Linked DNA regions of Massilia sp. METH4. The protein of the gene in region 2 interacts with the protein of the main gene of each other region in a pairwise test. Links are inferred from orthologs where the notes say so. Each region holds a gene or a part of one and is shown on either strand. Other genes may lie near its edges. The genes, in order: rpe and eno.

The links.
Region 1: the proteins of eno (region 2) and rpe interact in binary tests that used the Escherichia coli proteins (3 or more experiments, as listed by UniProt). The link is inferred for Massilia sp. METH4 from one-to-one orthologs.

What each region holds. Positions count from the first base shown.
Region 1 is NZ_CP146614.1:2,636,561-2,647,410, forward strand. The notes cover bases 4,213-6,986. They hold rpe (ribulose-phosphate 3-epimerase), read right to left. Parts: upstream 6,046-6,986; coding sequence 5,380-6,045; downstream 4,213-5,379. Other genes in these bases: trpE (anthranilate synthase component I), read right to left, coding at 4,213-4,417; V6Z91_RS11660 (phosphoglycolate phosphatase), read right to left, coding at 4,678-5,379; apaG (Co2+/Mg2+ efflux protein ApaG), read left to right, coding at 6,221-6,595; V6Z91_RS11675 (murein transglycosylase A), read left to right, coding at 6,969-6,986. In the rest of the region: indole-3-glycerol phosphate synthase TrpC, read right to left, coding at 1-643; V6Z91_RS11640 (LysE family translocator), read right to left, coding at 654-1,295; trpD (anthranilate phosphoribosyltransferase), read right to left, coding at 1,308-2,345; V6Z91_RS11650 (aminodeoxychorismate/anthranilate synthase component II), read right to left, coding at 2,350-2,919; more of trpE, read right to left, coding at 2,921-4,212; more of V6Z91_RS11675, read left to right, coding at 6,987-7,997; V6Z91_RS11680 (universal stress protein), read right to left, coding at 8,015-8,455; V6Z91_RS11685 (MFS transporter), read right to left, coding at 8,507-9,778; V6Z91_RS11690 (enoyl-CoA hydratase), read left to right, coding at 9,859-10,635. UniProt on the Escherichia coli protein: Catalyzes the reversible epimerization of D-ribulose 5-phosphate to D-xylulose 5-phosphate.
Region 2 is NZ_CP146614.1:259,805-270,761, forward strand. The notes cover bases 8,077-10,957. They hold eno (phosphopyruvate hydratase), read right to left. Parts: upstream 10,219-10,957; coding sequence 8,935-10,218; downstream 8,077-8,934. Other genes in these bases: mqo (malate dehydrogenase (quinone)), read right to left, coding at 8,077-8,087; ftsB (cell division protein FtsB), read right to left, coding at 8,520-8,873; kdsA (3-deoxy-8-phosphooctulonate synthase), read right to left, coding at 10,467-10,957. Also shown: V6Z91_RS01245 (SDR family oxidoreductase), read left to right, coding at 1-988; V6Z91_RS01250 (ChuX/HutX family heme-like substrate-binding protein), read right to left, coding at 1,210-2,352; V6Z91_RS01255 (TonB-dependent receptor), read right to left, coding at 2,363-4,621; V6Z91_RS01260 (ammonium transporter), read right to left, coding at 4,884-6,089; more of mqo, read right to left, coding at 6,369-8,076. UniProt on the Escherichia coli protein: Catalyzes the reversible conversion of 2-phosphoglycerate (2-PG) into phosphoenolpyruvate (PEP). It is essential for the degradation of carbohydrates via glycolysis.

The DNA.
Region 1 (10,850 bases), 2.4 Mb from region 2 along the record:
GGGGCAGCAGACCAATGGTGTTCTCCAGCGACACCTCGAACGTGCGCAGGTTGCGGTTGTTGATGCCGATGAGGTTCGTCTTCAGCTTCATCGCGGCGGTCAGTTCGTCGCCGTCGTGCGATTCCACCAGCACATCCATGCCGAGGTCGTGGGCGCAGGCTTCCATCTCGGCCATCAGGCCGTGATCGAGGCCGGCGACGATCAGCAGGATGCAGTCGGCACCCATGGCGCGGGCTTCATAGACCTGGTAGATGTCGACCAAAAAATCCTTGCGGATCACGGGCAAGGAGCACGCGGCGCGCGCCTGCTTCAGGTATTCGGTGGAGCCCTGGAAGAATTGTTCATCCGTCAGCACGGACAGGCAGGCGGCACCGCCTTCGGCATAGCTTTGCGCGATTTCCGCGGGGCGGAAGTCGGCGCGCAGCACGCCTTTGGAGGGAGAGGCTTTCTTCACTTCGGCGATCACGCCGGCCTGGCCGGCGGCGATCTTGCCGCGCAGGCTCGCTTCGAAGCCGCGGATGGCGGCGCGCGACTCGCGGTCCGCCTCCACGTCGTCGCGCAGGCTGGCGAGGCTGCGGTACTTCTTGGCCGCGGCCACTTCTTCGGCCTTCACGGCCAGGATCTTGTTCAGGATGTCGGACATGGTTCGATTCTTAATGACGGTCGGCGAGGGCGAGGCGGGCGCCCAGCGCGAGGAACAGGCCGCCGGTCACGCGGTTCAGCCACAGCGCCACGCGCGGCTTCACCTTCAGCTTCGCGCTGGCGAACGCGGTGAACAGCGCGAGGCCGTTACACCACAACATGCCGTTGAAGTTGAAGATGCAGCCCAGGATAATGAAGGCCAGCGGCTTGTTCGGCGCGTCGGCGTCGATGAACTGGGGCACGAAGGCAAGGAAGAACAGGGCGACCTTGGGATTCAGGACGTTGGTGAGAAAGCCTTGGACGAAGATGCGGCCGAGCGGCAAGGGCGCCGGCGCCGGGACTGTCGCATCGTCGCCGGCACCTTTCAGCTTTGCCCGCAGCATGCCGATGCCGCACCACACGATATACGCGGCACCCACCCATTTCACCACCGTGAACGCGGTGGCCGAAGTCGCCAGCAGCGCCGACAACCCCAGCGCGGCGGCCAGCACATGCACCATCGTGCCCGCGCCGATGCCCAGCGAAGCGGCCACGCCGGCCCGCCAGCCCTGCGTGGCACTGCGCGCCATGATCAGCAGCGAATCCGGCCCCGGCATGATGTTCAGCAGCAGCCCGGAAACGATGAACAAGGTCAGGTCGTGGATGCCGAACATGGGCAGCTCCCTTCAATTGTCGGCGCCGAGCGCCTGCGTGACTTCGACGAACTGTTTCAGCTTGGCCAGCGCGGCACCGGATTCGATCGCCTGGCGCGCCTTCAGCAACCCCACTTCGATCGACGGCGCGACACCGGCGGCATACAGCGCGGTACCGGCGTTGAGCGCCACGATATCGGTCGCGGCGCCGGTTTCGCCGGAGAGCACGCCCAGCACCTTGGCTTTCGATTCCTCGGCATTGGCCACCTTCAGGTTGCGGCTGGCGATCATCTGCAGGCCGAAGTCTTCCGGGTGGATCTCGTATTCGCGGATCTCGCCGTCGACCAGTTCCCCGACCAGCGTGCCGGCGCCCAGCGACACTTCATCCATATTGTCGCGGCCATACACGACGATCGCGTGTTCGGCGCCCAGGCGTTGCAGCACGCGCACTTGAATGCCCACCAGGTCGGGGTGGAACACGCCCATCAGGATGTTCGGCGCGCCGGCCGGGTTGGTGAGGGGGCCGAGGATGTTGAAGATCGAGCGCACGCCCAGTTCGCGGCGCACCGGCGCCACGTGCTTCATGGCGGCGTGGTGATTCGGCGCGAACATGAAGCCGATGCCCGTCTGCGCGATCGATTGGGCGATCTGTTCAGGCTTCAGGTTGATGTTTGCGCCCAGCGATTCGATCAGGTCCGCGCTGCCGGACGAGGACGACACGCTGCGCCCGCCATGCTTGGCGATGCGCGCTCCGGCGGCGGCCGCGACGAACATTGCCGCGCTGCTGATATTGAACGTGTGCGCGCCATCGCCGCCGGTGCCCACGATGTCCAGCAGGTTCGTGGTGTCGGCCATCGGCACCTTGGTCGAGAATTCGCGCATCACCTGCGCGGCGGCGGTGATTTCACCGATGGTTTCCTTCTTCACGCGCAGGCCCATGGTCAGCGCGGCCACCATCACGGGCGACATTTCGCCGCTCATGATCTGGCGGAACAGGTGCAGCATTTCGTCGTGGAAGATCTCGCGGTGCTCGATGCAGCGGATCAGGGCTTCCTGGTGGGTGATCGGCATGGCGTTATCCTTGGCGGTCGAGGAAATTCTTCAGCATGGCGTGGCCATGCTCGGAGAGGATCGATTCGGGGTGGAATTGCACGCCCTCGATATCGAATTCCTTGTGGCGCACGCCCATGATTTCGCCATCGTCGGTCCATGCCGTCACTTCCAGGCAGGAGGGCAGCGAAGCGCGCTCGATCGCCAGCGAGTGGTAGCGGATCACCGTGAAGGGGCTCGGCAAGTCCTTGAACACGCCATCGCCCGTGTGGGCGATGGGCGAGGTCTTGCCGTGCATGACTTCCTTGGCGCGGATGATCTTGCCGCCGAACGCCTCGCCGATGGCCTGGTGGCCCAGGCACACGCCCAGGATCGGCTTCTTGCCGGCGAAGTGCTTGAGCACTTCCACCGAAATGCCGGCCTGCGCCGGCGCCTTCGGGCCCGGCGAGATGCAGATGCGGTCCGGGTTCAGGGCCTCGATCTGCTCGATCGTGATTTCATCGTTGCGGTGCACCCGCACATCCTCACCGAGCTCGCCGAAGTACTGCACGATGTTGTAGGTGAAGGAGTCGTAATTGTCGATCATCAGCAGCATGTCAGAACTCCCCATCCAGGCCGTCTTGCACTTGTTCCGCCGCGCGCAGCACGGCGCGCGCCTTGTTTTCCGTTTCCTGCCATTCCATCTCGGGGATGGAGTCGGCCACCACGCCTGCTGCCGCCTGCACGTACAGCATGCCGTCCTTGATCACGCCGGTGCGGATCGCGATCGCCACGTCCATCTCGCCGCCGAACGACAGGTAGCCGCACGCGCCGCCATAGATGCCGCGCTTGGTGATTTCGAGCTCGTCGATCACTTCCATCGCGTGCACCTTCGGCGCGCCCGTCAGGGTACCGGCCGGGAAGGTGGCGCGCAGCACGTCCAGGTTCGACATGCCCGATTTCAGCTTGCCCTCGACGTTGGACACGATGTGCTGCACGTGCGAGTACTTTTCGATCACCATCTTGTCGGTGACCTTCACGCTGCCGATCTCGGAGATGCGGCCCAGGTCGTTGCGGGCCAGGTCGATCAGCATCACGTGCTCGGCGATCTCCTTCGGGTCGGCCAGCAGTTCCTCGGCCAGCTGCGCATCCTTTTCCGGCGTGGCGCCGCGCGGGCGCGTGCCGGCAATGGGGCGCAGCGTGACTTTCTTCTCGCCGTCCGGCAGGGTCTCGTTGCGGACGAGGATTTCCGGCGACGCGCCCACGATCTGCATGTCGCCGAAGTTATAGAAGTACATGTACGGCGACGGGTTCAGCGAACGCAGCGCGCGGTACAGCGTGAGTGGCGAATCCACATAGGGCTTCTTGATGCGCTGGCCGATCTGCACCTGCATCAGGTCGCCGGCCATGATGTATTCCTTCGCCTTCGCAACGGCGGCCAGGTAGGCTTCCTTGTCGAATTCGCGAATCGCCTCGGTGCGCACGGACGACGAGGTGACCGGCGCATCGACGCCGCGGCGCAGCAGCGCCTTCAATTCCTTCAGGCGCTGGCGCGCCTTCGAGTACGATTCCGGCTGCGTGGTGTCCGCATAGACGATCAGGTACAGCTTGCCGGAGAGGTTGTCGATGACGGCCAGTTCTTCCGTGACCATCAGCTGGATGTCGGGCAGGCCCAGGTCGTCCTTCGGCCCCTTGCCAGCAAGCTTCTTCTCGATGTGGCGCACCGTGTCGTAGCCGAAGTAACCGGCCAGGCCGCCCACGAAGCGGGGCATGCCCGGGCGCAGCGCCACCTTGAAACGCGCCTGGTACTGCTCGATGAATTCGAGGGGATTGCCTTCGTGCGTTTCGATGACTTCGCCGCCCTTGACGATCTCGGTGCGGCTGCCGTGCGTGCGCAGCAGCGTCTTCGCCGGCAGGCCGATGAACGAGTAGCGGCCGAAGCGCTCGCCGCCGACCACCGATTCCAGCAGGAAGGTGTTCTTGCCTGTGTTCTGGCTTTGCGCCAGCTTCAGGTACAGCGACAGCGGGGTTTCGAGGTCGGCGAACGCTTCCGCGATCAGGGGAATACGGTTGTAGCCTTGCGTGGCCAGCGACTTGAATTCGAGTTCGGTCATGTTTCTCTCCAATCCGCCACGCAAGCCCAATTCGGGTGTACGGGTGGTGGCGGTGAGGTTCAAAAAACCTGCCGGGAGAGAGCGATAGGATGGATGGTCGCGCGAAGTCTCCGACGGCAGCAATCAATACGGCTTAGTTTGCCCAGGATTGCCAGCGTCGCCACAGCCAGGCCTCGATCGATCCCTGGTGAGTAACGTTGTGTCTTTTGTTGAGAAACATCGTTTGACGAGCGTACGGTTTTAAGTTTGATGCGCCAAGTTCATTGAACGTTGTGCGCGTTTATGAGCTGTGCAGCATGCAGCAGCGTTTCAACTATACCATCGGAATCCGTATCGTGTATAGATTCCCCGTGGTTATAACCATACGGCACCGTGAGCACGGGGCAACCGGCCGCGCGGGCGGCCCGGGCATCGTTCGACGAGTCGCCGATCGCCACCACCTGGTGCGGCGGCAGGCCGAAGTACTCGCAAGCGCGCACCAGCGGCAGCGGGTCGGGCTTCTTCTTCTCGAACGAATCGCCGCCGTAGATCACTTCGAAGTAGCCGTCCAGCTCCTTCAGCTTCAACAGCGGCAGGGCGAAGGCGAGCGGCTTGTTCGTCACGCAGGCGAGGCGAATGCCGGCATCCTTCAGTTCCGTGAGGCCGGCCGCCACATCCGGGTACAGCGTGCTGTGGTGGCCGTTGATGGCCAGGTAGTGCCGCTGATAGGCATCCATCGCCGCGGCGAAGTGCTGTTCGACGGCCGCGTCGTCATGGTCGAGCGAGAGCACGCTGCGGATCAGGTTTTCCGAACCCTTGCCGACCATGTTCTTGATCTGCTCGGCCGTGATCGGTTCCAGTTTCAGTTCCTCGCGCATCGCGTTGATGGCCACGTGGAAGTCGGGCACGGTGTCGAGCATCGTGCCGTCCAGGTCGATGATGGCGGCGCGCACGCCGGCCAGGGGGTGAGCGGCCGCCGTCATTTACACCGCCGCCAGCTGGGTGCGCATCGCGTCGATGACGGCCTTGTAGTCGGGCTGGCCGAAGATCGCCGAGCCGGCCACGAAGGTGTCCGCGCCCGCTTTCGCGGCGGCGGCGATATTGTCGATCTTGATGCCGCCATCCACTTCCAGCATGATGTCGCGGCCCGATTCGTCGATCAGGCGGCGTGCCTGCTCGATCTTCTTTAGCGCCTGCGGGATGAAGGACTGGCCGCCGAAGCCCGGGTTCACCGACATGATGAGGATCATGTCGACCTTGTCCATCACGTGCTCCAGGTAGGACAGCGGCGTGGCCGGGTTGAACACGAGGCCGGCCTTGCAGCCGTGGTCGCGGATCAGTTGCAGCGAACGGTCGATGTGGTCGGAAGCCTCGGGGTGGAAGGTGATGATGTTGGCGCCGGCCTTGGCGAAGTCGGGGATGATGCGGTCGACGGGCTTGACCATCAGGTGCACGTCGATCGGCACCTGCACGTGCGGGCGGATCGCCTGGCATACCAGCGGGCCGACGGTGAGGTTCGGCACATAATGGTTGTCCATCACGTCGAAGTGGATGATGTCGGCGCCGGCGGCGACGACGTTCTTCACTTCCTCGCCCAGGCGGGCGAAGTCGGCGGACAGGATGCTGGGGGCGATGCGGAAAGTAGTCATGACAGGGTGGGTAGCAAAAAGATGCGTTATTTTACGCCGCTCTCCCGTTATGTGCGGAGCGCACCTTGCGCACCGGAGGGAAATGGGGTGCAATGCGGAACCGCATTAATGAAATGCCAAACTTGACTTTCGGGCAGCTCCTACAGCACACCACGCCCGGCAATAAGGAATACCGATGGCCCAATATGAATTCGCCGTAACGGTCAGGACGCAGTTCCTGCCGGAACAATCCGACCCCGAACGCACCAACTTCGTGTTCACCTACTCGATCACGATCAAGAACACGGGCACGGTGGCGGCGCAACTGATCTCGCGCCACTGGGTCATCACCGACGCCAACAATCACAAGCAGGAAGTGCGTGGCCTGGGCGTGGTGGGGCACCAGCCCCTGCTGCAGCCGGGCGAGCAGTTCGAATATACGAGCGGCACGGCCTTGCAGACCCCGCAGGGTTCGATGGTGGGCGAGTATTTCTGCGTGGCCGAGGATGGCCACCGGTTCGAGGTGCCGATTCCGGAGTTCGTACTGTCCCTTCCGCACACCCTGCACTGATCCGGTTGTTATAAACTTCGTCGCATCATTCAGGCTGGTCCGGCCGTTTGGCCGGAGGCGTCTTTTTCTTGCCGGGCATCGTCCACCACACGATGAACACCAGCAGGAACAGCGCCACCAATGCCTCGACCATCAGGATCCACATACCGCCTCCATGTTTTTCGTTCGCCGTAGTCTACCCCGTAATTTCCATCTGTTGACCTGCGCGGCCGTATCGGCAGTCCTGCTTGCCGGTTGCGGGGCACCGCCCGCACCCCGTCAGCAGCCCGCGCCGCCCCGGCCCGCACCTCAGCCGGCTCCCCAGCCCGTACCGCAGCCCGCACCTCGGCCCGAACCTGGGCAGCCGCCGGCGCCGCCCGCGAAAACGGCCTTCGTGCCGGGCACATTCGCCGACCTGCCCGGCTGGTCGCGCGACGACCTGCGCGCCGCCTGGCCGGCCTTCCAGTCGTCCTGCTCGGTAATCGGCAAGCGCGCGGACTGGAAGGAAGCGTGCTCGATCGCCCGCACCGTGAATGCGAACGACGAGCGCGCCGTGCGCCTGTTCTTTGAAACGTTCCTGGTGCCGCACCGCGTGATCGCGCCGGATGGTTCGGATACCGGCCTCGTCACGGGCTACTACGAGCCGCTGCTGCGCGGCGCCCGCAAGCAGGGCGGCCCGTACCAGACTCCTCTATATAAAGTGCCGGACGATATGGTGACCGTCGACCTTGCCGCCGTATATCCGGAACTGAAGGGCAAGCGGCTGCGCGGCCGCCTGCAGGGCAGGAAGGTGGTGCCGTACGCCAGCCGGGAGGAAATCGCCCGCTCGGGCCTGGCCGGCAAGGAATTGCTGTGGGTCGACGATCCGGTCGAAGCCTTCTTCCTCGAGGTGCAGGGCTCCGGCCGCGTGCAGCTCGATTCCGGCGAAACGGTGCGCGTGGCCTACGCGGACCAGAACGGCCATCCGTACAAATCCATCGGCAAGTGGCTGATCGAGCAGGGCGAATTGACGTCCGAGCAGGCGTCGGCGCAAGGGATCAAGGCGTGGATCGCCGGGCACCCGACGCGCAGGCAGGAACTGCTGAATGTGAATCCCAGCTATGTGTTCTTCCGCGAAGAAAAACTGCCGGACCCCAGCGTTGGCCCGAAAGGTTCGTTGGGCGTGCCCTTGACGCCGCAGCGTTCGGTGGCGGTGGACACGACGCAGATTCCGTCAGGCGTCCCGCTGTACCTGTCCACCACGCAGGCTGCCAGCGAGGTCCCGCTGCAGCGCCTGGTGATGGCGCAGGACACCGGTGGCGCCATCCGGGGCGCCATCCGCGTCGACTTTTTCTTTGGTTTCGGTACCGAGGCGGCGGAGAATGCGGGTCGGATGAAGCAGAGCGGCCAGGTGTGGGTGCTGCTGCCCCGCCAGACCCGCTGAGCGGCTGGCTGGGCTGCTTACCGCAGAACCAGTACCGGCAGCGTGGTATGCGCCAGCACCTTCTGCGTTTCGCTGCCGAGCAGCAGTTTGCTCAAGCCGCCGCGGCCGTGCGAGGCCATCAGGATGATGTCGCAGTTGTGTTTGTCCGCAGCGTCCACGATGTCCTTGTAGGGCGTGTGGGAATTGCTGACGATACCCTCGAAGGGCACGCCGGCGGCGGCGCAGGCGGTGGCCACCTTGTTGATGTTGGCCTGGGCCGCGGTGGTGATCTGCGTTTCGAACACTTCCGCGTCCGGCACGACGGCGCCTCCCTCGGCCATCGGCACGAACGGGAATGGCTGGGCAACGCAGATGGCGACGATGCGGGCGCCATGCACCTGGGCGAAGCGCACCGCCGTTTCGGTGGCTTTCACGGCCAGGTCGGAGCCATCGGTGGGTAACAGGATGTTCTTGAACATGACAGTCCCCTTGTAAAGTTGGCAATGCTCCAGTCTAAGGGCACCGCCGCATCAAGGGCGCACGCTTCGGATCGGGCGCGACGTGACGGCGCCCATGGCCAGCAGCACGCCGCCCGCCGCGATACAGTAGAGGGCAGGGCGCACGCCCAGGCGGTCGCCCGCATAGCCGGCGGCCAGGGCGCCCAGCGGGGCCACCGCCACCGTCAGGAAGCGCATGGTCGAGATCATTCGGCCCAGCATTTCGTCCGGCGTCACTTTCTGGCGCAGCGCCTGGTAAGGGATGAAGAACAGCATGGCGCCCAGGTCGAAGAAGAACATCAGGAGCGCATATGTCGCCGCGCTGAAGCGGGCGTCGCCAAACAGATCGCGCGGGATCAGCGGCATCAGCACGAAACCCAGGGCCATCGACGCGGTGCCGATCACGATTGTGTTGCCGGCGCCGTAACGGTGGTTCAGCGGCCGCAGCAGCAGGGAACTGGCGAACACGCCGGCTCCGCCCAGCATCTGCGCCGTCCCCAGCATGCCGGCGTTCATGCCCAGTTCGCGCGTGGCGAACAGCACGAGCAGTGCGTTATAGCCGTAGAACAGCAGGTGCCAGGCGCCGGCCACCCAGGCCAGGGCGCGCAGCAGGGGCTGGCGCCAGATGAAGGCGAAACCGGCACGCACATCGTGCAGCGGGTGGCGGTCGCTGCGCGGCGGGATGGCTTCGCGCATCTTTACGCGGCCGATATTCCAGAGCGAGATGAAGAATGTTGCCGCGTTGACGAGGATGGCCACCGGCGCCGTCAGCCACTGGATCAGGATGCCGGCCAGGCCCGGAGCCAGCAGCCGCGAGATCGAATCCGTGCTGGCGAAGCGGGACTGCGCCTCGACCATCCGCTCCCGGCCGACGAGCAGCGTGAGATAGATCTGTTCCGCCCCGCCACCGATGACGTTGCAGGTGCCCTGGATCGCCGCCACCGTATAGAGCCACGGCATGCCCAGCAGGTCGAGCCACCACGCGACGGGAATCGATGCCAGCGAAATGCCCTGCGCGGCCTTGCTGGCCAACAGGATCGGCAGCTTGCGGCTGCGGTCCAGCAGCACGCCCGCCGGCAATGCGAAGACCGCGAAGGGAATCGCCTGGCAGGCGGTGAGCACGCCCATCTGCGCCGGGGTGGCGTGCAGCAGCAGCACGGCGCAGAGCGGCAGCGCGAGCGTGCCGATCTGCGAGCCGAAGCTCGTCAATACCAGGCTGGCCCAGTAGTGGCGGAAGTCGGAATTCGACAGCAGCGCGTCGGTGCGCCACCGTTCGGCAATCGGAGAAAGAAGGGGAAACGGCATGAATCGGCCGATCATACCGCAATGGCACAGGCATCCCGATGACGCTACAATCGCCCGAACTATCGTCCCGGGAGACCAGCATGCAATATGAAGACCTGATCGTTGAAGTCCACGGCAAGGTGGCCCTTATCCGCCTGAACCGGCCGAAGGCGCTGAATGCGCTGAACGACCGCATGATGAACGAGCTGGGCGAGGCGTTTGCCGGTTTCGACAAGGACCCGCAGATCGGTTGCATCGTGCTGACCGGCAGCGAGAAGGCTTTCGCCGCCGGCGCCGATATCCCGGCGATGATCGACTACACGTACCAGGATACCTACCGCGACAATTACATCACTCGTAACTGGGAGCACATCCTGAAGGTGCGCACGCCCGTGATCGGCGCCGTCGCCGGCTATGCGCTGGGTGGCGGTTGCGAGCTGGCGATGATGTGCGACTTCGTGATCGCGGCAGATACGGCCAAGTTCGGCCAGCCGGAAATCAAGATCGGCGTCACCCCTGGAGCTGGCGCCACGCAGCGGCTGCCGCGGGCGATCGGCAAGGCCAAGGCGATGGACATGCTGCTGACGGCCCGCACCATCGACGCGGCGGAAGCGGAGCGCACTGGCCTGGTGTCGCGTGTGGTCCCGGCCGACAAGCTGATCGAAGAAGCGCTGGCGGCGGCCACCACGATCGCATCGATGCCGCTCTCGGTAGCCATGCAGATCAAGGAAGCAGTGAACGTGGCCTTTGAAGTGCCGCTCACGGAAGGCGTGCGCTACGAGCGCCGCCTGTTCCACGCCGCGTTCGGCACGCCGGCGCAGCGCGAAGGCATGCATGCCTTCCTCGAAAAGCGCTTGCCAAACTTCGAGGGGCTTTGATATAGTTCTGTCCCTCGCAGCAACGCAGCTGTCACGAAAGTGAAACAAGCAGCTTGATGTGAGTAGATGAGAAGCTTGACGAATCGCACGAAACACTCGATAATCTCGCTTCTCTGCTGCTGACAAACACAACGATTTGTCTACGAACGCAGCAAGCGCCGAATGGCAAGAATTCTTTAACAATCAACAGTCGATAAGTGTGGGCGTTTGATGAT
Region 2 (10,957 bases):
AGGCTGGGAGGTGCACGGCGTATCGCGCGGCCGCACGCCCGGCGTGGCCGGCGTGAAGCAGATCAGCGCCGACCTGACCTCGCCGGACGTCGCCCAGGCATTGGCGGGGGTGGATCCCAGCCACGTGTTCATCACCGCATGGTCGCGGCAGGCGAACGAAGAGGAGAACATCCGCGTCAACGGCGCCATGGTGAAGAACGTGCTGGACGCCGTGGGCCCCGCCGGCACGGTGCGCCACGTGGCGCTCGTGACGGGCTTGAAGCACTACCTGGGCCCGTTCGATGCATACGGCAAGGGCGCCGTGCCGATCACGCCGTTCCGCGAGGAGCAGGGCCGGCAGGACGTGCCGAACTTCTACTATGAACAGGAAGACCGCCTGTTCGACGCGGCGCGGCAATTCGGCTTCACCTGGAGCGTGCACCGGCCGCACACGATCGTCGGTTTTGCGGTCGGCAACGCGATGAACATGGGGCAGACGCTCGCCGTGTACGCCACGCTGTGCAAGCACACGGGCCAGCCGTTCGTGTTCCCCGGCAGCCACCAGCAATGGGAAGGCCTGGCGGACGTGACCGATGCCCGGCTGCTGGCACGCCACCTGCTGTGGGCATCGACCAGCGGGGCGGGCCGCAACGAGGACTTCAACGTGGTGAACGGGGACGTATTCCGCTGGCAGTGGCTGTGGCCGAAGCTGGCCGACTACTTCGGTGTCGAAGCGGCGCCGCTGCCGGAACAAATCAGCCCGCTGGAATCGCGCATGCAGGATGCGCCGGCGCTGTGGCGCGAGATCGCGCAACAGCACGGCCTTGCCGAGCCGGACGTGACACGGCTGGCCTCGTGGTGGCACACGGACGCCGACCTGGGCCGGCCGATGGAAGTCATCACCGACATGACGAAGAGCCGCAAGGCCGGCTTCCTGGAGTACCAGAGCACGCCGGATGCGTTCTTTGAACTGTTCGAAAGGCTGAAGCGGGAGAAGCTGGTTCCCTGACGGCAGCGGCCGGCGCGGCGCGAACCAGCGCCAAAGCGGCATGGGGACGCATGTGCATGCTCCCTCTTACCCGCAACAATGCCGGTGGGGCGCCGTCGCGGCTAGCGCGGGGGAAAACCGGTGTCGGACACCATGCATGGTGTCCGACACCGATACGCATCGGCCACGGGTATCGATCGGCGCGCGGGACACCGCGGCCCATTGGCCGCGGGCGCCGGTCATTATGCTTTCGGGAGCGCCGCCACGAGGTCCAGCCACGCCTGCGGCTGCGGCTTGCCCCGCTCGCGCACGCCGAAGAAGGTGACGACCAGCTCGCCCTTGTCGTCGTAGAACTCCACCGATGTCACGCCGGCCCGCTGCAGCACATAGCCGGCCTTGAACGCCTTGTCGCGCAGGTGCAGGTTGAAGTCCGGGTCCAGCACGTTGAAGTAGCCGGCCGATTCCTGCACCTTGTTCACCTTGCCGCTGTAGATCTGCGTGACGGCGCCATTGCCGACGAAGGCCATGATCGGCACCTGCTGCGCGGAGGCCTGTTCCAGCAACCGGCGCACGGCTTGCGCGGTCACCTTCGTCACCATCCCGCCCGGCGCCAGGCGCAGTGCCTGTTCGCGCGACAGCTTGAACTCGGCGACGATGCGATTGAACTGGTGCACGTCCGACATCTCCTTCCACGCCTGCTGGAACTCCTTCACGTCCACCGCCGCGTCGGGCGTCTCGGCGGCCTTCGGTGCCATCGGCACGATGGCCAGCTTGCCGTCCTGCTGCGGATGGCGGAAGTCGGCCACCAGCTTGTCGAACACGGCCACCTTGCCGTCATCCTTCAGGTACACCTTGTGGATGGCGGTGCCGTTCTCGTCGAAGAATTGCAGGCTGCGCGACACGGCGCCGTCCCTGCCCGGCTGCACGACGGCGAACGCATGCTTCCACTTGGCGAAGTGGAAGCGCAGGTCGATCGGCCCGCCCAGGTAGCCGCCGGCGATGTTCAGTTCGCGCGCTTCCCGTTCGGCATCCTTGGCGCCTTCGTCACCTTGCTTGGCGATGCGCGTGGCCACGCCGGTGACTTCGATCACGCCATTCTCGTTGCGCGTTAGCGCCATCACCTTGCCCAGGTCCAGCGCGCGGCGCATGATCTCGCGCGGCGCATGACTGGTATCGGCCAAGCGCGTGACGGTGGTGCCGATGCCGGTGGCCAGCAGCTCGGCTTCGGAGACGTTCAATTGCTTCGCGGCGTCGCGGATGCCGAGCTTGGGCTGTTCGGCGCGCAGCGCAGTCCAGCGTTCGGCCAGCGTGGCCGCATGGGCGTGACCCAGCAGCAGTGCGCCGGACAGGGCCAGAAGTTGAAGGGTACGGCGGCGGGTCTTCATGGTTTTCTCCTTAGTAGATCAGTTTGAGCGTGACGGCACCGTAGCGGCCCGGGCGGGCCTGGCGTTCGATGTCGGCCAGCGTGGCGGCCGTGGTGCCGGCGGCGAGGCTGCGCGACGATGCGTAGTCCCAGTATTTTTTGTCGGCCAGGTTGTAGATGCCGGCCGTGATCGTGGCGTGCCTGCCGATATTCCAGTAGGCCGTCAGGTCGGCCACGGTGGCGCCGGGCACCGCGAAGCGCGCGCCGGTCGAATTCGAGATCACGTCAGCCTCGGCCTGTTTGCCGCGCACGTTGAAGATCGACAGCGCCGCCCCACCCCGCTTGCCCGGGTCGTCCCACGCGAAGGTGGTGCTGATCTTGCGCGGCAGGGTTGATGCCAGTTCGCTTTCGGCACCCGTTTCGGTATTGCGTGCCTTGCTGTGCTGGACGCCCGCCGCCAGCGTCACGCTAGCGCCGTCCAGCGCGGCGTACCATTCGCCCAGCGCAAGGCTGCTGGAGAATTCCGCGCCCCACGTCTTCGCCTCGCCCACGTTCTCCGGCCGGAACAGGCCCTGCGTGATGGTCGGATAATTGACGGGGTCGAGCGGCTGCGTCGCGTACTCGATGAAGTTCCTGTACTTCGTGTGGAAGGCCGATGCCTGCATCGTCACGCCGCGTGCAGGCTGGCCTTTCAGGCCCAGCTCGAAAGCGTTGCTGGTTTCCTTCTTCAGGTCGGCGTTACCCAGCACCGCGTAGCCGGTGCCGCTGCCGGTATAGCTGAACGAATCGTAGGTGCCGGAAATTTCCGCCGCCGTCGGCAGCCGCGTGCCGCGCGTGTACTTCGCATACGCCGTCAGCTCGGGCTGGAACTTCCACGCCAGCTCCAGGCTCGGCGTGAAGTAGTCGTCCTTGCGCTTGCGTAATTCATTGCGGGCTGCCGGCACCGCCACCACGTACTGCTCGATATTCTTCGGCTCCATCTCACGCCAGTCGTAGCGCAGGCCTGGGGTCAGGGTCAGCCCGTCGGCCAGTGCCAGGTCGACGCTGGCGAAGGCGGCCAGCTTCGTCGTGTCCGTGTCGACCATGCGGTTCTTGTTCGTGATCTGGTGCGCGCCGGTGGCCAGCACGGTGCGGTCTTCGCGCCAGGGCCGCCGCGTGTCGACGTCTTCGGCGCTGATGCCATAAGCGAGACGATGCGCGCCGAGCTGCTTGAAGGCGTTGCTGGCCAGGCCGCGGCTCTTGTTGATGTAACCCGTCTCGATCGAGCGGAAGTAGCGCTGGCCAGTCGACACGTAGGGGCTGGTCGTGTGGTCGTCCACCTCGGCGTTCTGAACGTAGATGCGCGATTCGAGCTTGTCGAACAGCGCAGCCTTGCCGATGAATTCGTGGTCCAGCGAGAACCGGCTGCGCCGCGTGCTGGACGCCTGGTCGACGCCTTCCGGGTACAGCGCGCTGGTCTTGTTGATGTACTCGCGGGTATGGCTGGCCTGGTAGGCGTCGATGGTGGCGGTGACCTTTTGGCCGGCGAGCGGCGACCATGCCAGCTTGGCCAGCAAGGCATCGGAATCCCAGTCGTCCGGGTTCAGCACGGCATTGCCTTCCGACTCGACCTCGCTGCCTTCGCGGTGCACGAACAGCGCCAGGATCTGCAGGTCGCCCGCCTGCGCGGCGCCCGTGACGGCGTGCATGCGCATGTGGTTCGAACCATCGTAGCCGAACTTGTAGTCGGCATGGACGGGACGCTCGGCGCTCACGTAATCCTCGGGGGACTTGGTGACGAAGCGCACCGCACCGCCCAGGCCCGGCGTGCCGGGACCGGTGGTCGTGGTGCCGGACGCGATGTTCACCTCACGGAATGTCTCGGGGTCGAAATAATCGCGGCCGATGCCGAAGCTGGACAGGGTGGAACCATCGGGCTTCGGGGCGGCATCCGGCAGTGCAATGCCGTCGAGGTCCATGCTGACGCGGTTGCCGTCGATGCCGCGGATATTGAAGCCCGTGTTGCCGCTGCTGTCCCACACGCTGCCCGAGCCGCTTGCGGCATTCGGCACGCTGATCAGCGGCGCGTATCGCGTGATGTTCTGCATGTTCTGCGCCGCCTGGCGCGTGAGGTCGGCAGCGGTGACGGTGGTCGTCGTTCCTGCCTTGTCCTGGCCGCGCTCGGCGGTGACAGTGATTTCGCCGAGGGCGGTGGTGGTGGTGGGGGCGGCAGATTGCGCATGAGCCAGCGGCGCCAGCGCGGACATGATCAGCGCCGGCAGCAGGCGCCGGCGCGCGGTAAGTGCATCCATGATGTTCCAGTCAGAGAGTCAGTCGGGAGCTGGCTCCTGGATCGGAACAGGTGGCTGGCAAAGGCCACCATCTTAATGCGAATGATTCTTATTTTCAAGACAGAAATGTTGCAAAAAACCCGGTGACAGGCACCCCTTTCCGGGAAATGTTTCCTGGAACGCGGAGCCTGTCACCGGTTTTGCGGAAACATTGCCGGAAAATCGGTGCCTGTCACCGGTCTCGCGGCTCGGTATGTTCTGTACGTACCGTGGCAGATTGGCATCAGCCGGCCAGCGTTTCGCGTTCCGGGGTGGCGCTGATCTTGTGGATGGAGAGGTCGGCGCCGTCGAATTCCTGTTCGGGGTCGAGGCGCAGGCCGACGGTGGCCTTGAGGACGCCGTACACCAGCGCTCCGCCGGCGACGGCGATGACGATGCCCAGCACCGTGCCGGCCAGTTGCGACATGAAGGAAACCCCGCCGAGCCCGCCCAGCGCGTGGCTGCCGAAGATGCCGGCCGCGATGCCGCCCCAGGCGCCGCACAGGCCGTGCAGCGGCCATACGCCCAGCACGTCGTCGATCTTCCAGCGGTTTTGCGCCAGCGTGAACATCACCACGAAGATGGCACCGGCCACCGCGCCGGTGGCCAGGGCGCCGAGCGGATGCATCAGGTCCGAGCCGGCGCACACGGCCACCAGGCCGGCCAACGGGCCGTTATGGACGAAGCCGGGGTCGTTCTTGCCCAGCACCAGCGCGGCCAGCGTGCCGCCCACCAGGGCCATCAGCGAGTTGACGGCGACCAGGCCATTGATCTTGTCCAGCGTCTGCGCGCTCATCACGTTGAAGCCGAACCAGCCCACCGCGAGGATCCAGGCGCCCAGCGCCAGGAACGGAATGTTCGAGGGCGGATGCGCGGCGATGCGGCCATCCTTGCCGTAGCGTCCGCGGCGCGCCCCCAGCAGCAGCACGGCCGGCAGCGCGGCCCAGCCGCCCACTGCATGCACGACGACGGAGCCGGCGAAGTCATGGAACGGCGCCCCGAACATGGATTCCAGTGCGGCCTGGATGCCGAACCGGTTGTTCCAGGCGATGCCTTCGAAGAAGGGATAGATGAAGCCCACCAGCAGCGCCGTGGCGATCATTTGCGGGTAGAACCTGGCGCGCTCGGCGATACCACCGGAAATGATGGCCGGGATGGCGGCCGCGAACGTCAGCAGGAAGAAGAACTTGACGAGGTTGTAGCCATTGTTGGCAACCAGCGTATCGGTGGGGCCGAAGAAGTGCACGCCGTACGCGATGCCATAGCCCACCGCGAAGTACACGATGGTCGACACGGAAAAATCCACCAGTATCTTGACCAGTGCATTGACCTGGTTCTTCTTGCGCACGGTTCCCAGCTCGAGGAACGCAAACCCCGCATGCATCGCCAGCACCATGATGCCTCCCAGCAGGACAAACAAGGCATCGGCACCGCTCTTGAACGACTCCATCGACAGCCACTCCCTAACAAAGTGCAAAAGCACGCAGGGAGTGCAAGAACTGTGCCGTTATGGGGAGTGGAGTGCTTTGATGGTGCGCGATAGCGAACAAAGATGTTTCGCACCGTTATCGCCAGCTCATCAGCACTGGAGTGGTGCGCTGACGCGCCAAAATGGGGCTCATCCATGGTGAGACAGGCTGCCGGGCGGCCGGGCTCGCGTCGGCGTATTGTGCGAGAGTCCGCCGAAGGCGGACTCTCTTGATTGCTGCACGGTGTCAGCGTGGCAGCGTTACAGCGCGATGTCGGACACTTTCTTCAGTTGCCCAGGTTGACCAACCGGCGCCGTGCCGCCAGCGAAGCCCTCCAGGCTTGGCGATGCGATCGCCAGCTGCAGTGTTTCCGCGGTGGCCGCCCAGGTCGCCGCCAGCAGTTGCACGTTCTCGTTGAGCTTTTTCCCGTAGGACGGCACGATCTCACGGATCTTTGCCTGCCAGGCGGCGGTCTTCACGCGATCCGGGAATGCTTTCTCCAGCAGCGACAGCATGATCGCCGGCGAGGTGGAGCCGCCTGGCGACGCGCCCAGCAATGCCGATACCGAGCGGTCTGCCGACACCACGACTTCCGTACCGAGCTTCAATTGGCCGCCCTTGCCGGGAATGTCCTTGATGATCTGCACGCGCTGGCCGGCTTGCCACAGGCGCCAGTCTTCGTCCTTTGCCTCGGGCATGTAGCGGCGCAGCGCCGCCATCTTGTCTTCCCGGGACTGCTCCAGTTGCTCCGCCAGGTATTTCACCAGCGCGAATTCATGCACGCCTACCTGGAGTTGCGGCAGGACGTTGGACGCCGTGGTGGCCTTGCCGATATCGAAGTACGAGCCGTTCTTGAGGAACTTGGTGGACCAGGTAGCGAATGGCCCGAACAGCAACACGGTCTTACCATCGAGCACGCGCGTATCCAGGTGCGGCACCGACATCGGAGGCGAACCCGTATCCGCCAGGCCGTACACCTTGGCCAGGTGGCGCGACGTGATTGCCGGATTGTCCGTGACGAGGAACTCGCCGCCGACCGGGAAGCCGGCGTACTGCTTCGCTTCCGGAATGCCGGTCCGCTGCAGCAGGGGCAGCGCGGCGCCGCCGGCACCGATGAAGAGGTGCCGCGCATCGACCGTCTGGATCTTGGAATCGTCGTTGACGTCGAAGGCCGACACGCGCCAGGAACCATCGTCGTTGCGGGTGATGGAGCGCACCTCGTATCCGGTCGTGATACGGCTGCCGCGCGTCTCGCCGAGATGCTTGTAGAACTGGCGGGTGATCGACCCCAGGTTGACGTCGGTGCCGAGCGGCGAGCGGGTGGAGGTCACCACCTCGTCCGGCTTGCGGCCTTCCATCATGATCGGCACCCATGCGGCGATCTTGGCCGGATCGGTGGTCAGTTCCATGCCGGCGAACAGGGGCGAAGCCTTCAGCGCGGCGACGCGCTTTTGCATGAACTCGCGGTTCTCCTGGCCGAACACCAGGTTCATGTGCGGCGTCGAATTGATGAATTCGCGGGGATTGCCCAACACGCCCTTGCGCACCTGGTGCGCCCAGAACTGCCGCGAGATCTGGAACTTCTCGTTGATGTCGATCGCCTTGTCGATATGCACCTGCCCCTTGTCGTCCATCGGCGTGTAGTTCAGTTCGCAAAGCGCCGAGTGGCCGGTACCGGCATTGTTCCAGCCGTTGGAGCTTTCTTCGGCGACCTTGTCCAACCGTTCGAACACTTCAAACGTCCAGTTCGGTTCCAGCTCGGACAGATAGACACCGAGCGTCGCGCTCATGATGCCGCCGCCGATCAGCAGCACGTCAACCTTGCGATCCGCCTTGTCGGCACGGTATTGGCCGCCGAATGCAACGGAAGCGCCGCCCAGTACGGCCGCGGTGCCGGCGGCGGCACCGAGGAATTTGCGGCGGGAGAAGCGCTTGCCCTTGGCAGGCGCTGCGGGAGTGTTGCGATGTTCTTGAGTCATGGCATGGGTCCTTCCAGGAATCATTGAAAGCGGCAGCCCACCGTCCCTGGGGGCGGTGCGCACGCGAGCTGACGTGTTCGGAATTGCTTATCCAACGACGGCATGGCGAACATGCCGTGTCAGGGCGGGACTATCGTCCCGCATTGAGCAGAGTGTTTGTCAGGTCCAGCGGCAGGGGTTCCCTGCCGGCGCCGCGAAGAGCGCTTTGGGTAGCTGGCTGATCAGGCAGCCAAACTGGCCATTTTCGAACTCTTCAAATGCTTGCATGGGCTTGCAACGGGCGGTGCTTCGACGCTGAAGCAGCGATCATACTTGCCTGGGGACTATGAACCAATGAGGGTTTTTGCGTAGCGCCGCGATCTACCGGCGTGACGTGCCAGCCACCGACCGGCGGAAAGGATGTCGCGGTGGTCGCGGCGGACAGGCGCGTTGTCAGGGGCGGGCGGGCTTGGCGGGCTTGGCGGGTTCCTCGGCCGGCGGCGGGGCCGGCGTGGCGCCGTCGCCCGGGATCTGGCCCTTGCGCAGGATTTGCACGTAGATTTCGTTCTGCTTGATCATCGACAGCTCGTAGCGCGCGCGTTCTTCCACGGCACCGGTGCCATCCTTCAGGTCGCGCACCTCGGAGTCGAGCTTGGCATTGCGCTGCCGCAGTTGCTCGTTTTTCGCGTGGGCGGCTTCCACCTGCTGCTCCAGGTCCTGCACGCGCAGCCATCCGCCCTTCCCCAGCCATAATGGATATTGAATCAACAGCAGCAGGGCCGCCAGGGCAAGGGTGATCAGACGCATAGACAATAAAGAACCGGCCGGGAGTTCCGGCCGGTTGTAGTGGTGATTACTTCAGACGCAGTTATTTGAGATTATAGAATGCATCGCGGCCCGGATAGGAAGCGATATCGCCCAGATCTTCTTCGATGCGCAGCAACTGGTTGTATTTGGCCATGCGATCCGAGCGGGACATGGAGCCGGTCTTGATCTGCAAGGCGTTCAGGCCCACGGCGATGTCGGCGATCGTGGAATCTTCCGTTTCGCCCGAGCGGTGCGAGATCACGGCGGTGTAGCCGGCGCGCTTGGCCATTTCGATGGCGGCGAACGTTTCGGTCAGCGTGCCGATCTGGTTGATCTTGATCAGGATCGAGTTGGCGATGCCCTTCTGGATGCCTTCCTTCAGGATCTTGGTGTTGGTGACGAACAGGTCGTCGCCCACCAGCTGCACCTTCTTGCCCAGTGCCTGCGTCAGCAGCGCCCAGCCTTCCCAGTCGCCTTCGCCCATCGCGTCTTCGATCGAGATGATCGGGTACTTGTCGCACCAGGTGGCCAGCAGGTTCGTGAATTCCTGCGCGGTCAGGGACAGGCCCTCGCCTTCCAGCTCGTACTTGCCGTTCTTGTAGAACTCGGAAGCGGCGCAGTCCAGGCCCAGGGCGATCTGCGTGCCCGGCTCGTAGCCGGCTTCCTCGATGGCCTGGATGATCAGCTTGATGGCTTCTTCATGGTTCGCGACGGACGGTGCGAAGCCGCCTTCGTCGCCCACCGCCGTGGTCAGGCCCTTCTTGTGCAGGATCTTCTTCAGCGTGTGGAACACTTCGGCGCCGTAGCGCATCGCTTCCTTGAAGGTCGGTGCGCCGACCGGGATGATCATGAATTCCTGGATGTCCAGGTTGTTGTCGGCGTGCGCGCCGCCATTGATCACGTTCATCATCGGCACCGGCATCTGCATCGAACCGGAACCGCCGAAGTAGCGGTACAGCGGCAGGCCGGCTTCTTCCGCGGCGGCCTTGGCGACAGCCATCGACACGGCCAGCATCGCGTTGGCGCCCAGGCGCGACTTGTTCTCGGTGCCGTCCAGGTCGATCAGGGTGCGGTCCAGGAAGGCCTGTTCGTTGGCATCCAGGCCCATGATCGCTTCGGAGATCTCGGTGTTGATGTTCTCGCATGCCTGCAGCACGCCCTTGCCGAAGAAGCGCTTCGGATCGCCGTCACGCAGCTCGATCGCCTCGCGCGAACCGGTCGACGCGCCCGAAGGCACGGCCGCACGGCCCATCACGCCCGACTCCAGCAGCACGTCGCATTCGACGGTCGGGTTGCCGCGCGAGTCGATGATCTCGCGGCCGATGATATCTACGATTGCACTCATGTGTAGTCTCCAAGGTGGTGGAAAGCAGGTGACGGCGCGGCCGGGCTCGCTGCATGCTGGCTTGTAAAAGGCCTTGCAACATTAGCCACGCGCAAAAATTGCAGCAAGCGTAACAGAGGATGGCCTCGGAGGGAAGCGCGGCGGGGCTGTCGATACTCTTAAAGGGCCACTGAAAAACAAAAAACCCAACGGCAGAAAACTGCCGTTGGGTCCTCGTGCGGCCAGCCAGACGCAGGCTCAAAAACGGATCACTCGAAGCTGTCTTCGAGGAAGCCTGCCTTCTTCGTGATGCGATCGAGCTCGATCAGCGTGGACAGCAACTCCTTCATGCGCCCCAGCGGCACGGCGTTCGGGCCGTCCGACAGCGCGGTGGCCGGCGTGGGGTGGGTTTCCATGAACAGGCCGGCCACGCCCACGGCGACGGCCGCGCGCGACAGCACGGGCACCATGTCGCGCATGCCGCCCGACGACGTGCCGTTCCCGCCTGGCAGCTGCACCGAGTGCGTGGCGTCGAACACTACCGGGGCGCCGGTCTCGCGCATGATCGCCAGCGAGCGCATGTCGGACACCAGGTTGTTGTAGCCGAACGAGGCGCCGCGTTCGCAGGCGAGGAAGTTGTTCTCGTTCAGGCCCTTCGCGCGGGCGGCGGCACGGGCCTTGTCGATCACGTTCTTCATGTCGTGCGGCGCGAGGAACTGGCCCTTCTTGATGTTCACCGGCAGGCCGGACTGCGCACAGG